2 regions of the Erwinia rhapontici genome follow, and region 2 is predicted to be linked to the other one. Evidence: predicted binding sites of a transcription regulator. Region 2 holds the regulator's gene; the other holds the start of a gene.
What was found. Region 2 encodes PurR, which represses purine synthesis genes. Its sites were predicted from a motif close to CANGCAAACGTTTGCNTG; they were not measured.
Positions count from the first base shown of each region.

Region 1: a site for PurR is predicted at 2,266-2,283, ahead of pyrD (quinone-dependent dihydroorotate dehydrogenase). Genes of this name have one in related genera too.

Region 1 is NZ_CP085627.1:1,613,074-1,618,233, reverse strand. It holds gene LJN55_RS07645 (YcbX family protein) at 1-363, shown strand, start outside; gene LJN55_RS07640 (cell division protein ZapC) at 380-925, opposite strand; gene pyrD (quinone-dependent dihydroorotate dehydrogenase) at 1,110-2,120, opposite strand; gene ssuE (NADPH-dependent FMN reductase) at 2,378-2,929, shown strand; gene LJN55_RS07625 (sulfonate ABC transporter substrate-binding protein) at 2,944-3,903, shown strand; gene ssuD (FMNH2-dependent alkanesulfonate monooxygenase) at 3,919-5,064, shown strand; gene ssuC (aliphatic sulfonate ABC transporter permease SsuC) at 5,074-5,160, shown strand, end outside.
Region 2 is NZ_CP085627.1:2,240,233-2,245,392, reverse strand. It holds gene gloA (lactoylglutathione lyase) at 1-20, shown strand, start outside; gene rnt (ribonuclease T) at 117-785, shown strand; gene LJN55_RS10575 (Grx4 family monothiol glutaredoxin) at 862-1,200, opposite strand; gene LJN55_RS10570 (C40 family peptidase) at 1,586-2,458, shown strand; gene cydH (cytochrome bd-I oxidase subunit CydH) at 2,501-2,590, opposite strand; gene purR (HTH-type transcriptional repressor PurR) at 2,885-3,910, shown strand; gene punR (DNA-binding transcriptional activator PunR) at 3,907-4,839, opposite strand; gene punC (purine nucleoside transporter PunC) at 4,953-5,160, shown strand, end outside.

The sequences.
Region 1 (5,160 bases), 630 kb from region 2:
GCTCGCAGCAGCGGCGTCGTTCGCGTGGGCGATAAAATTGAGGTGTTAACCAGCCATACGCCACGCGCTTACGGTGCAGGACGCGTAACAGAAACGCTGGAGGTTGCCACCGTTGCAGCCCGCGATGTGACCATCCACTGGCAGGGCCAGCATTTTACTGGTAACAATCAACAGGTATTGCTGGAACAGCTGGAGCTTCAGGGCATTAAAGTGCCTTATTCCTGCCGCTCAGGTATCTGCGGAAGTTGCAAAGTCACACTGGTCAGTGGGGAAGTGAAAGCGATGAAAAAAGGGGCGATACGTCAGGACGGCAGCGTATTAAGCTGTAGCTGTATTCCGGCGGGCGATGTGGTGCTGCGCTAATAGCAAGCGCGGTGACTTACACCGCGCGTGCGAAGCGAATACCATCTGCACTGGCGTGAGGAAGCAAGCGATCATGCATAATTTTAATCGCATCACCCAATACCATTCCACGACCAGCCACAGTTAACTGCGCCTGCGCCAGCAGGCACAGTGCGGCGCTGTCACCAGACTCTACCACCAGCAGACTTGCCGATTCACCGCTGTCAGAGACCTTGACGTTGACCAGTTCACCGTCAGCCGGACGCCAGTTTCCCTGATTATAGCTGTCAAAATGCCAGCTTTTAGGCATCAATGGTTTCAGGAAACGCGTGGCCACCAGCGCATTCAGCACCAGCTCAGCTCGCTGATCGGCATTCAATTGCGTATCACGGCAGCGTTCGTCAAAGGTGAAAAACAGTGCAGCATCATCAACACAGAAACCGGAAACATCAAAAGCATCAGGCGTTAACATTTTGCGCGGAAAGCGGGAACGAAATAACATACCGTCCGCCAGGTCGAGCATCATCCGGTCATGTTCTTCGTCGAAAAACCAACGCCAGTTATCGTCTGGTTTTATCCTCATGATGGTTCCTGTATTAATACTTAGTTACAAGTAGCCGGAAAAGCATATTCCCTTTCCGGAAACCAGAGGCTTCGTTAACGCTCTCAGCTCGCTCTGTAAAATTTGAATATTGTCTGAACAGCACAAAATATAAACGAGACAGCAGCGAAAATAAAGCCCCTGGCATATTTAACGCTAAATTAACCTAGAGATGAGTCACAATTTCTTTTATCAAAGGCGGACCTTTGTAAATAAATCCAGAATATATTTGCACCAGCGAAGCACCCGCCGTCATTTTTTCACGCGCCGAAACCAGTGAATCAATCCCACCAACGCCAATAATTGGGATGCGCCCCTGTAATTCCAGCGCCAGACGGCGAACGATTTCGGTACTGCGCAACTGTACCGGACGACCACTTAGCCCACCCGCTTCTTCCGCGTGCTTTAATCCTTTTACCAGCTCACGATCGAGGGTGGTATTGGTCGCAATCACGCCATCAATATTGTGGCGCACTAAACTGTCGGCCACCTGGATCAATTCTTCTTCAGAAAGATCCGGTGCGATCTTAACCGCCACAGGAACATATTTATGATGGATCTGTTGAAGATCGTTTTGACGGATTTTAATCGCCGCCAGCAAATCATCCAGCGCTTCGCCGTATTGTAAAGATCGTAAGCCTGGGGTGTTAGGTGAAGAGATATTGATGGCGATGTAGCCGGCATACGGATAAATCTTATCCATACAGGTTAAATAATCGTCTTTACCCTGCTCTACCGGGGTATCTTTATTCTTGCCAATATTAATGCCGAGGATACCGTCAAAATGGGCTTTTTTAACATTCTCTACCAGGTTATCAACGCCCATATTATTGAAGCCCATGCGGTTGATGATCCCTTCCGCTGCCACAATCCGGAACATACGCGGCTTATCATTGCCCGGCTGAGGGCGCGGCGTCACGGTACCAATTTCAATGGAACCAAACCCCATCGCACCAAATGCATCAATGCATTCGCCGTTTTTATCCAGACCAGCGGCCAGGCCCAGTGGATTCTTAAAGGTCAGTCCCATGCAGGTTACGGGCTTAAAAGGGAGCGACTGACGGATAAGACCCATCAGCGGGGTGCCGGAGATACGCTTCAACTGCTGCAAAGTCAGGTCATGCGCGCGCTCAGGATCGAGCTGAAACAGCGCCTTACGAACGAAAGGGTAATACATGGTCACTCCTGAGGTCCCGATGGAAAATCGGGGTCGTATTATCCGGGTTTCATGGGGTAAAGGGAAATGACCTGGCGCAAAAGCGGGCCTGAATCGACGGTTTTTTTACTTCATCAAGGCCGTTATGCCGCGCTATATGTGCAAACTGGCAAAAATATGCCGGATAAATCATTTAAGCGTCCAAACGCGCTCTGTCAGGATGAGCCATCGGTTCTTGAATTTCGTTTATCAATAACTTTTGGTTATAAGGAGAGGTTATGCGCGTTATTACTCTGGCGGGAAGCCCCCGTTTTCCTTCACGCTCCACCGCACTACTGACCATTTGCCAGCATGCGCTGGAAAAACGCGGCGTCGAGGTTATCCCGTGGAATCTGCATAACTTCAATCCCGAAGATTTATTGTATGCCCGCTTCGATTCCCCCGCCCTGCTGGCCTTAAAGGAAGACCTCGAATCGGCTGACGGGTTGATCGTCGCAACCCCTGTCTATAAGGCATCGTTTGCCGGGGCATTGAAAACGCTGCTTGACCTGCTGCCAGAACGTGCGCTGGAACATAAAGTGGTGTTACCGCTGGCAACAGGCGGCACCGTAGCCCATCTGCTGGCCGTCGATTACGCACTGAAACCCGTTCTGAATGCACTGAAAGCGCAGGAAGTGCTGCACGGGGTATTCGCTGACGATACGCAGATCAGCCATTACGACCGGACGCCTGAACTCTCTCCGATTCTGGCTGAGCGGCTGGCAGAGTCGATCGATACCTTCTGGCATGCACTTGCCCGCCGCCATCAACCTCTGGCTGCTGCCGTCTGAAAAGGTGACCGTCTATGACATTGTTTGCTCGCATATTTAGCACCCTGCTGATAACCGGGCTGCTGGCCAGCCAGGCGATTGCTGCTGAGGCCATCCCGGCCCCCGACCAGGTCCGTATTGGTTACCAGAAAGGCTCGGTCAGTATGGTGCTGGCGAAATCCCACCAGCTGCTGGAGAAGCGCTTCCCGCATACCACCATTAAATGGGTAGAGTTCCCTGCCGGGCCACAGATGCTGGAAGCATTAAACGTCAACAGCATTGACCTTGGCAGCACCGGCGACATCCCGCCGATTTTCGCTCAGGCCGCTGGCGCGGATCTGTTGTATGTCGGTTCCGAACCGCCAAAACCACGATCTGAAGTGATTCTGGTGCGTGAAGACAGTCCGTTGAAAACCGTGGCAGACCTGAAGGGCCATAAAGTGGCCTTCCAGAAGGGCTCAAGCTCCCACAATCTGCTGTTACGTGCATTAAAAGAGGCCGGACTGGGTTTCAATGATATTCAGCCTGCGTTTCTGACGCCTGCGGATGCCCGCGCCGCTTTCCAGCAGGGAGATGTTGACGCCTGGGCAATCTGGGATCCCTATTACTCTGCGGCCATCCAGCAGGGCGGCGTGCGCGTACTGAAAAATGGCGACACGTTAAATCTGACCGGCTCGTTCTACCTCGCAACTCGCCCGTTCACCGAAAAGAATGGCGTGTTTCTGCAACAGGTACTGGACACCTTCAGCCAGGCCGATGCCCTGACGCGCAGCCATCGTGAACAGAGCGTGGACCTGCTTTCAACGGCGATGGGTCTGCCAAAACCGGTGATCTCAACCTATTTCGATCATCGCCCGCCAACCGCCATTACCCTGGTCAGTGAGAAGACAGCAAAGGCTCAGCAGCAAACTGCCGATCTGTTTTACACCAGCAAGCTGATGCCGGTGAAAGTCGATATTTCCAGCCGCATCTGGCATGGCCCGTCAACCCATTGATTGAGGAATAACATAATGACTCTCTCCGTATTCTGGTTTCTTCCCACTCACGGTGATGGGAAATATTTGGGTACCAACGAAGGTGCACGCCCGGTGGATCATGCTTACCTGCAACAAATCGCGCAGGCTGCCGATCGCCTGGGATTTGGCGGAGTGCTAATCCCGACCGGCCGCTCCTGTGAAGATGCCTGGCTGGTTGCCGCCTCGCTGATCCCGGTCACCCAGCGTCTGCGCTTCCTGGTGGCACTGCGCCCCGGCGTGATCTCGCCCACGCAGGCTGCCCGTCAGGCAGCCACGCTCGACCGCCTCTCTAACGGCCGCGCACTGTTTAATCTGGTCACCGGTGGCGATGCGGAAGAGCTGGCGGGAGATGGCGTGTTCCTCGATCACCGTGAGCGCTATGCAGAGTCTGCCGAGTTTACCCGCGTATGGCGCCGCGTGCTGGAAGGCGAGACGGTTGATTACGAAGGGAAACATGTTCATGTGCGTGGCGCGCGTCTGATGTTTAAGCCGGTTCAGCAGCCCCGTCCGCCACTGTGGTTTGGCGGGTCGTCTGATGTCGCGCAGGATCTGGCTGCCGAACAGGTTGATGTCTATCTGACCTGGGGGGAACCGCCTGAGCAGGTCAAAGAAAAAATTGCTCAGGTACAGGCGAAAGCCGCCGCATTAGGGCGTAAAGTGCGTTTTGGTATTCGTCTGCATGTGATTGTGCGTGAAACCAATGAAGAGGCATGGCAGGCCGCTGACCGTCTGATCTCGCATCTTGATGATGCGACCATTGCCAAAGCGCAGGCCGCACTGGCGAAAACAGATTCTGTTGGCCAACAGCGAATGGCTGCCTTGCACGGTGGCAAACGTGACCAGCTTGAGATCAGCCCGAATCTGTGGGCAGGTGTGGGCCTGGTGCGTGGCGGTGCCGGAACCGCTTTAGTGGGCGATGGCCCGACGGTGGCAACCCGTATGCAGGAATATGCCGATCTCGGCATTGAGACCTTTATTCTTTCCGGCTATCCGCACCTGGAAGAAGCGTATCGCGTGGGCGAACTGCTGTTCCCACATCTGGATCTTAATGTCCCTTCGATCCCGCAACCGCAGGTCGTTCAGGCGCACGGGGAACATGTTGCGCATGATTTTGCCCCACAAAAAGTATCGCAAAGTTAGAGGTGGAGAATGAGTAAGACCCTTAATCGTATCGGCAATGGCCTGCTGCCCTGGGCGCTGCCGATCCTGCTGGTGGCGGTATGGCAGTTAGCCTCA
Region 2 (5,160 bases):
GTAATGGCCTCGGCCACTAAGTATTTCGGGTGCCTTTTAGGCACCCGCTTCCCCTCCCTGCTGCATCCCCCGACAAAATTTGCCATAATGCGCGCTGCCTTTTTTTCTCCTGTGAGATGCCGATGTCTGAATCGAATGAACTGAATACCCTTAGCAGCCGTTTTCGCGGTTTTTATCCAGTCGTTATTGATGTTGAAACCGCCGGTTTTGATGCCAAAACTAACGCATTACTGGAAATCGCAGCGGTGACGCTAAAGATGAATGACGATGGCTGGCTGGAGAAAGATGAGACGATCCATTTCCACGTAGAGCCTTTTGTCGGTTCAGTTCTGCAACCTGAAGCGCTGGCATTTAACGGTATCGACCCGGAGAATCCGCTGCGCGGTGCGGTCAGTGAACATGAAGCGTTGCATGCCATTTTCAAACTGGTGCGCAAGGGAATTAAGGAGAGCGGCTGTAGCCGGGCGATTATGGTGGCGCACAACGCCACATTCGATCTGAACTTCATGAATGCGGCTGCCGAACGCGCCAGCCTGAAGCGTAATCCTTTCCACCCATTCGTCACCTTTGACACCGCGGCACTCAGCGGGCTTGTACTGGGGCAAACCGTTCTGGCGAAGGCCTGTACCGCAGCTGGAATGCCTTTTGATAACGCCCAGGCACACTCCGCACTGTACGATACCCTGCAAACGGCCGATCTGTTCTGCGAACTGGTCAACCGCTGGAAACGTCTGGGAGGCTGGCCACTGCCGGTTGATGCAGAAAGTGACGACAGCGAAGAATAAAGCAACGTGCTGTAAACTCGAAAAAAAACCGGACCTCTCAGGGCCCGGTTTTTTTTATGCTGCCAATAAGCCTGCGTTACTCTGCGGCGTCAGACGGATATTTCTGCGCAGTTTCTTTAATCAACTGCTGCAGCTCGCCGCGCTGATACATCTCGATGATGATATCGCAGCCACCCACCAGCTCACCGTCTACCCACAGCTGTGGGAACGTTGGCCAGTTGGCATATTTTGGCATTTCTGCACGGATGTCCGGGTTCAGCAGAATATCAACGTACGCGAAGCGCTCGCCACAAGCAGATAACGCCTGAACAGCCTGAGCAGAGAAACCGCAGCTTGGCAGTTTAGGGGACCCTTTCATGTACAACAGAATAGGGTTTTCAGAGATCTGACGTTGAATTTTTTCAACAGTACTCATAAATATCTTCCTCAATACGATACATCGTGTGTAGGCTGGGCGCAGCCTGCTTATTGTAGCGATTCTGCCCTGGCGATGAAAATGACATTTTCACATGCGAGAGAGGTAAAAATGTGACTAATAGACAAAACAGGGAAACAAAATAACATTTTCTTATCATCACTGCTGCACCTGTTATGACTAACACTGGTTTTATTGCTGGGTTAACCACCTGATTGTGCTCAATATTACATCATTTTCTTGATCTGTATTATTGAAACAAAAAAGACCTTACCCTTTGTTAAGAAGTTAGATTAGAATTGGCCTAACCTTCTGCATACCGCAGAAATCTCTTTTTTTACCGCGTTGCTGCTTTTTTGTAGCGCACAAACTGTTAATGGGAACGATGCGTTTACTCATCACGCTCTTCATACTGGCTTTCACTCAGCTGTTCTTCAACATGGCGCACGCATCGCCACATGCCCCTATTAATGCAAAACAGCAAAAAGCCGAAAGCAATACTGCACGTGTAGATGACCGCCGTAAGCGCCGCCCGGTAAAAGCCACTTCGACCAAAAAAGTCAAAGAACCTGTCAGTAAGAAAGCCAAAGAAACCGCTAAAAAAGAACCCTCTAAATCAGCACGGCTTCTGCTGGCAAAAAAACTGAAAGAGAAAGAAAAGAAAAAAACCAGCGTGGCCCCGGTGCGTAATGCGAAGGTGGAGAAGAAAACACTGAGTAAAAAACTCGCGGCCAGCAAAAAAGCAGATAAAAAACATTATGGTCGTCAACGCGCAGGCAGCAAAGCCACTGACGATGATAACGATGCTCTGAACGCCCCGCTCAAACTCAGCAAAGCGCATCGCGCTCGCTACCAGAAAGCACGTGAGACGGCGATGAACAAGCTGATGGGCCAGCTCGGTAAACCTTATCAATGGGGCGGCACCTCTCCGAAAACCGGTTTCGACTGCAGTGGTCTGGTGTGGTATGCCTATAAAGACCTGGTGAAGTTCAAGATCCCACGCACGGCTAATGAAATGTACCATCTGCGTGATGCGGCTTCGATTAAGCGCGATCAGTTAGAGAAAGGTGATCTGGTCTTCTTCCGTATTAACGGACGTGGCACAGCAGATCATGTTGGCGTCTATCTGGGTGGAGGGAAATTTATTCAGTCTCCACGGACAGGTAAAGATATTCAGGTCAGTGCGTTGAGCGAAGATTACTGGCAGGAACATTACATCGGTGCGCGCCGTATGATGACGCCTAAAACGATTCGATAATGCGTGTGGGTTCGGGAAGAGTTTCCTCCTCCCGTGCAAGAATTAATGCATTACCGCCGTAAAACTAAACGCAATAATCATCAGCAGTGAACCCACAACGGTCAGCGCCGTCATTTTCATATCAGTGTTCATTCTCTCTCCTCAATAACCTTGTTATTAGTAAGCCAACAGATTTTCCCACAGTTACCCGTAAAAATCTCGTTTTCTGTGCGCAGCCTTGTTAGAATTCTTTATTCCGTTGCGCAACACCGTTGGCAACGTGTAAAAGTCAGCACTGCATGTCACTCTACGGACGATTTTACCCCTTCCCGACCCTTTGAGACAGCACCCAAAATAATTCTGGTCGGGAAGGAATGGCTGTACCCAGGCAAACGTTTAACCAATTAGTTATCAAGATGTTACGATAACACCAGGAGTACGATTTTCATGGCAACAATTAAGGATGTGGCAAAGCGCGCCGGTGTTTCAACCACCACTGTGTCTCACGTGATTAACAAAACGCGCTTTGTAGCCGAAGAGACGCGCGAAGCGGTATGGGTTGCAATCAAAGAATTGCATTATTCCCCCAGCGCCGTAGCCCGCAGTCTGAAGGTCAACCACACCAAAACCATTGGCCTTCTGGCAACATCCAGTGAAGCGCCCTATTTTGCAGAGATCATTGAAGCAATAGAAAACCGCTGCTTTGCCAAAGGCTATACGCTGATTTTGGGCAATGCGCACAACGACCTGCAAAAGCAACAGGCCTATCTGTCAATGATGGCGCAAAAACGCGTCGATGGGCTGCTGGTGATGTGTTCAGAATATCCTGACACGTTGATTTCTATGCTGGAAGATAACCGTAATATTCCGATGGTCGTCATGGATTGGGGCGAATCACGCGGTGATTTCACTGATACCGTGCTTGATAATGCTTTTGAGGGTGGTTACCTGGCGGGGCGCTACCTGATCGAACGCGGGCACCGCGATATCGGCGCGATCCCAGGCCAGCTTGAGCGTAATACAGGCGGTGGCCGCCATGCCGGATTCCTGAAGGCACTGGCAGAAGCGGGCATCACTTTGCGCGATGAATGGCTGGTGCAGGGCGATTTTGAACCTGAATCTGGCTATCGCGCCATGCAGCAAATTTTGTCGCAGAAGCAGCGCCCAACGGCCATTTTCTGTGGCGGTGATATTATGGCCATGGGCGCGATTTGCGCAGCAGATGAAATGGGGCTACGCGTACCGCAGGATATTTCAGTGATCGGTTATGATAACGTGCGCAACGCCCGCTACTTTACGCCCGCACTGACCACCGTCCACCAGCCAAAAGAGCGTCTGGGCGAAACCGCTTTTGATATGTTGCTGGACCGTATTACCAGCAAGCGCGAAGATCCGCAAACCATTGAAGTTCACCCTTCACTGATCGAGCGTCGTTCCGTTGCCGATGGTCCTTTCCGCGACTACCGCCGTTAATCACTCACCTGCCACTGGCCAGGATGTTCGCTTAACCACTCTGCATTCAGGGTTTCTGTGCTCCCCAGATAGTCCAGTAACCAACTTAGCGCCGGTGAGGCGCTTTGTTCCGACCAGCTGAGATAACAGGGACTGTCGGGAAACGGGGACGTCAGCGTCACTTCTCCTAACACGCCTTGTTGCAGCCAGGGCTGGGCAAAATGACCGGGTACCATCCCAACACACAGCCCGGCTCGCAGGCAGTCAAACGCACTTTCCCAGTCAGGCACCACCAGCCGTCGTTGATTATCTAATGTCCACGTGGTGCGTTTCGGCAAGGCACGTGAGGTATCTTCCAGCACCAGCGATGGCCACTCACGGATTAACGTCTCGCTTAACGGTCCCTCATGGCTCAGCAGAGGATGTGACGTTTTCACCACGCAGCGCCAGTTAAGACTTCCCATATCACGAAAAGCAAAACGTCCTCGTACCGGGATCGCCTGAGTCGCACCGATCGCAACATCGACGCGACCGTCAGCCAGCGCATCCCACACACCGTTGAACACTTCCGGCATGATATGCAGTTCCATATCCGGAAAATGCCGGTAGAAATCCACGACCAGCTGCCGGGTGCGTGCCGGGCGCACAATTCTGTCGACCGCGATATTGATTTGTCCCCGCCAGCCGTTAGCCACCTGTTGACAGCGTGTGCGAGTGGCGAGCATTTTTTTGATAACAGCACGACCTTCTTCAATGAAAACCCGTCCGGCGTCCGTCAACTCCACATCACGATGACGACGCTCAAACAGACTCACGGCCAGCCAGGCTTCCAGCTGGCGCACGGTATAACTTACTGCGGAGGGGACGCGATGCAATTCCGCCGCAGCAGCGGTAAAGCTGCCCGTCCTCGCCACCGCATCTACCACTTCAAGAGAATGTTCAGACCACATGATTTGCCTTCAATATTTTTCATCGCAACCCACGAATATTAGCGTTTCACAGACGGGTCAGCACGCGATTACACTGCACGCGTAAAAAAATTGTCTAATAAGAGTTAAAAACCATGCGTTCCAAAGGATTTATGATTTACCTTGCGCTGCTCAGCATGCTGGGCTTTCTTGCTACCGATATGTACCTACCCGCGTTTGGCGTGATGCAACATGACTTGCAGACGGAAGCCGGTGCCATTAGCGCCAGTTTAAGTATCTTCCTCGCCGGGTTTGCCTGCGCACAGCTAGTCTGGGGCCCGCTGTCAGACCGCATCGGCCGAA